Regions from separate parts of the Superficieibacter sp. HKU1 genome, predicted to be linked through region 2. Evidence: predicted binding sites of a transcription regulator. Region 2 holds the regulator's gene; the other holds the start of a gene.
The links. Region 2 encodes PurR, which represses purine synthesis genes. Its sites were predicted from a motif close to CANGCAAACGTTTGCNTG; they were not measured.

Region 1: a site for PurR is predicted at 1,220-1,237, ahead of pyrD (quinone-dependent dihydroorotate dehydrogenase). Genes of this name have one in related genera too.

Annotation. Positions count from the first base shown of each region.
Region 1 covers NZ_CP119754.1:1,844,623-1,846,829, forward strand. The annotation lists gene P0H77_RS08785 (ROK family transcriptional regulator) at 31-1,167, shown strand; gene pyrD (quinone-dependent dihydroorotate dehydrogenase) at 1,333-2,207, shown strand, end outside.
Region 2 covers NZ_CP119754.1:2,466,429-2,468,635, reverse strand. The annotation lists gene punR (DNA-binding transcriptional activator PunR) at 1-894, shown strand, start outside; gene purR (HTH-type transcriptional repressor PurR) at 896-1,921, opposite strand.

The DNA.
Region 1 (2,207 bases), 620 kb from region 2:
GAAACATTACCGTACTAACTGAGTCCAGTCATGAAAGAAACAGGGAAAGGGCCGGCTATCCTGCGCATCAACAATGAAAAGCGAGTGATAGCCGCCCTGCGTCATCAGCAACTGACCTCCAGACAGGATCTTTCCCGCCAGCTCAGGCTGAGCAAAAACACCGTCTCGCTGATCGTTGACGATCTTATCGCGGCTGGCCTCGTTGAAGAGCGTGAACCCTTCTCCTCTTCCGTGGCCGGAAGGCGCAAAATCGGCATTGCGCTACGCCCGGAGCGGCGGTTAAGTGCGGGGATCATGGTTGAGCGGCAGCGCGTTCATCTGCGGGTATGCGATGCCTTTTCTCAGGTGCTTGAAGAACGGACCTGGCAAACGGAGACCGCCGATCCGGCGCGGTTGCTTGCTGAACTCGTCAGGCACTGTCAGCAGCTGACCCGCGACTACCCGGCTCTGATTGGTATTGCGCTTGGCTTCCCCGGGATTATCGATCCGCAGCGTGGCTGGATGCACCACTCTTCCCATCTTGGCTGGCAGGACGCCGATCTCTTCTCATCGTTGCAGCCCCAGGTTTCGGTACCGTTATTAATAATGAATAACGTCAAGGCGGCGGCGCTGCTGTCCGCCCGGCAGTTAAAATGCGATCCGACCGACAGCAATTTTTATTTGCGTATCGGCGAAGGTGTTGGTGGTGCGTTGGTTAAAGACGGAGAAATTTATACCGGCAGTAGCTGGACCGCCGGAGAGGTAGGGCATCTGGTTATCGATCCGCATGGCATCCGCTGCTCGTGTGGCCGTAGAGGATGCCTGGAAACGTTAATAAGTCAGCCAGCCATCCAGCAGCAGCTGGCAGTAAAAGCGCCCGGTCTTAGCTGGGAAAATCGTGCCAGCGCGCCTGATATTGTGAACGCGCTCATGGCGACCGCTGGCACCCATCTGGGACACGCGCTGGGGCAAATCATGCTGCTACTGAATCCCGGCGATATTGTGATCGACGGCCCCTGGAATCACCATGAAGGGTTTGTCGCCGCCGTGCGTCATAGCGCAAAGCAAAGCGCGCTGGACTTCACCCTGCAACGCACCCGCCTGCATTTTATTGAACAGCACGTTGACCCGGCCAATGGACTGGCGCTGGCGGTGCTGGAACAGCATGAGCGCGTTGATCCGCTTTAATATAGCGGGTGATCGCCCTAATACGCTTTCGAAAGGGGGGCGTGCGGCGTGAAAAGAAATCGTTTGCGTCTAAACGGTCCTTTTTTGCCGCAGGTCAATTCCCTTTCTCCTGAATATCACCCATAATACGCCCCCGGTTTGCACACCGGGAATCCAGGAGAGTTCATGTACTACCCCTTCGTTCGTAAAGCCCTTTTCCAGCTCGATCCAGAGCGCGCTCATGAATTTACCTTCCAGCAATTACGCCGCCTTTCAGGAACGCCCTTGGAAGCGCTGGTACGCCAGAAGGTACCGCAAAAGCCAGTGACCTGCATGGGATTGACGTTCAAAAATCCTCTCGGCCTGGCCGCCGGACTGGATAAGAACGGTGAATGCATTGATGCGCTGGGCGCAATGGGATTCGGCTCCGTTGAAATCGGTACGGTCACGCCGCTGCCTCAGCCAGGCAATGATAAGCCGCGGATCTTCCGGCTGGTGGAGGCCGAAGGTTTGATCAACCGTATGGGCTTTAATAATCTTGGTGTTGATAACCTGGTTGAGAACGTCAAAAGAGCGCATTTTGATGGTGTGCTGGGGATTAATATTGGCAAAAATAAAGATACGCCAGTCGAGCATGGTAAAGATGACTACCTGATTTGTATGGAAAAAGTCTATGCCTATGCCGGTTATATTGCGATTAATATTTCCTCGCCAAATACTCCCGGTCTGCGCACGCTACAATACGGTGAAGCGCTGGATGATTTATTAAGCGCGATAAAAAATAAACAAAATGAACTTCAGGGACGGCATCACAAATATGTTCCGATCGCGGTAAAGATCGCCCCGGATCTTTCTGTAGAGGAACTGATTCAGGTCGCCGATAGTTTATTACGCCATAATATTGATGGTGTTATTGCGACCAATACAACATTAGATCGTTCTCTGGTTCAGGGATTGAAACATTGTGATGAAAGCGGTGGTTTAAGCGGACGTCCATTACAGTTAAAAAGTACTGAAATTATCCATATGCTGTCGGCGGAATTAAAAGGACAATTGCCCAT
Region 2 (2,207 bases):
GTTGCCCGCAACGGCAGCTTTAGCGCAGCGGCGCAGGAGCTGCATCGTGTTCCGTCAGCAATCAGTTATACCGTGCGTCAGATGGAAGAGTGGCTGGGGGTGCCGCTATTTGAGCGGCGCCATCGCGATGTAGAGTTAACCCCGGCCGGCAGCTGGTTTTTAAAAGAAGGGCGCACTGTTATCAAAAAAATGCTGATCACCCGTCAGCAGTGTCAGCAAATTGCCAATGGCTGGCGCAGCCAGCTTCCCATTGCCGTAGATAATATTGTCAGGCCCGAACGTACCCGGCAAATGATTGTCGATTTCTATCGCCATTTTCCTGACGTCGAACTGATTGTTTTTCAGGAAGTGTTCAACGGTGTGTGGGATGCGCTGGCCGATGGGCGGGTGGAACTGGCCATCGGCGCAACCCAGGCTATTCCGGTCGGTGGGCGCTACGCGTTTCGGGATATGGGAATGCTGAGCTGGAACTGCGTTGTCTCCTGCGACCATCCCCTCGCAAAACAGCCGGGGCCGTTAAGCGACGATGAGCTACGTAACTGGCCTTCACTGGTGCGCGAGGATACCTCACGCTCGTTGCCAAAGCGCACGACGTGGCTGCTGGACAATCAAAAGCGCGTCGTGGTGCCGGACTGGGAGTCATCGGCAACCTGTATCTCAGCGGGTCTTTGTGCGGCGATGGTGCCTTCACATTTTGCCCGGCCATGGACAGATTCGGGCGAGTGGGTCGCGCTGGCCCTCGAGAACCCGTTTCCTGATGCGGCCTGCTGCTTAACCTGGCAGCAGAGCGATATCTCGCCCGCGCTGGGATGGCTGCTGGAGTATTTGGGAGACAGCGAAACGCTGAACAAAGAGTGGCTGCGGGACCCGGAAGAAACGGCTCCCGCAGGCTAACTTAACGGCGGTAGTCGACGAACGGACCATCGGCTACCGAGCGGCGTTCAATCAGGCGGGGGTGCACCTCAATGGACTTCGATTCAACCCGCTTATTCACAATGCGATCCAGCAGCATATTAAACGCGGCTTCGCCGAGGGAATCTTTCGGCTGATGAATCGTCGTCAGCGCTGGCGTAAAGAAACGGGCATTGCGCACGTTATCGTAACCAATCACCGAAATATCCTGCGGCACGCGCAGGCCCATCTCATCGGCGGCACATAATGCCCCCATCGCCATGATATCGCCACCGCAGAAGACGGCGGTGGGGCGCTGGGACTGATTGAGGATCTGTTGCATCGCCTGATAGCCGGATTCCGGTTCGAAATCCCCCTGGACAATCCACTGTTCAGGGATCGTGACCTGAATTTCGTCCATCGCTTTCATAAACCCGGCCAGACGCCCGGCCCCGGTATTACGTTCCAGCGGACCTGGAATAATACCGATATCACGATGGCCGCGTTCGATCAGATAGCGCCCGGCCATATAGCCACCTTTAAACGCGTTATCAATCACCGAGTCGGTAAAGTCCGCTTTTGATTCGCCCCAGTCCATCACTACCATCGGAATGTGACGGTATTCTTCCAGCATGCTTAATAGCGATTCAGGATATTCAGAGCACATGACCAGTAGGCCATCGACGCGTTTTTGCGCCATCATCGACAAATAAGCGCGTTGCTTTTCAATATCGTTCCACGCATTGCCAAGGATCAGGGTATAACCTTTCTGGAAACAGCTTTTTTCAACCGCTTCAATAATTTCGGCAAAATAGGCCGCTTCACTGCTGGTCGCCAGCAGGCCAATCGACTTGGTGTGATTAACCTTCAGGCTGCGGGCAACAGCGCTGGGAGAATAGTGAAGTTCTTTAATTGCCGCCCACACTGCATTACGCGTATCTTCAGCAACAAAACGGGTTTTGTTGATAACGTGTGACACAGTTGTAGTGGAAACGTTTGCGCGTTTCGCGACATCTTTAATTGTTGCCATTACATCTTACTCCGGACCCTGGCCTGAACGCCTGCAAATAGGAGGGTAAACGTTTGCCTTCACACACCCCTGGCGCAATTTTGCGATCATTGCTTAGGTCGGGAAATCGACACAGAACGTCAGGTGGGGGTCAATGGCTGGTACGCTTATAATTAAGCGTGGAATTTTGGCCGATCCTGATGAAAAGGGAAAGAGAAAAAATGTATATCAATCTAAATCCTGCAAGATTTTCGCCGTTAAGTGTGTAAAAATGAACAAGCTCACTTTTCACAGGGTCATAACAAGG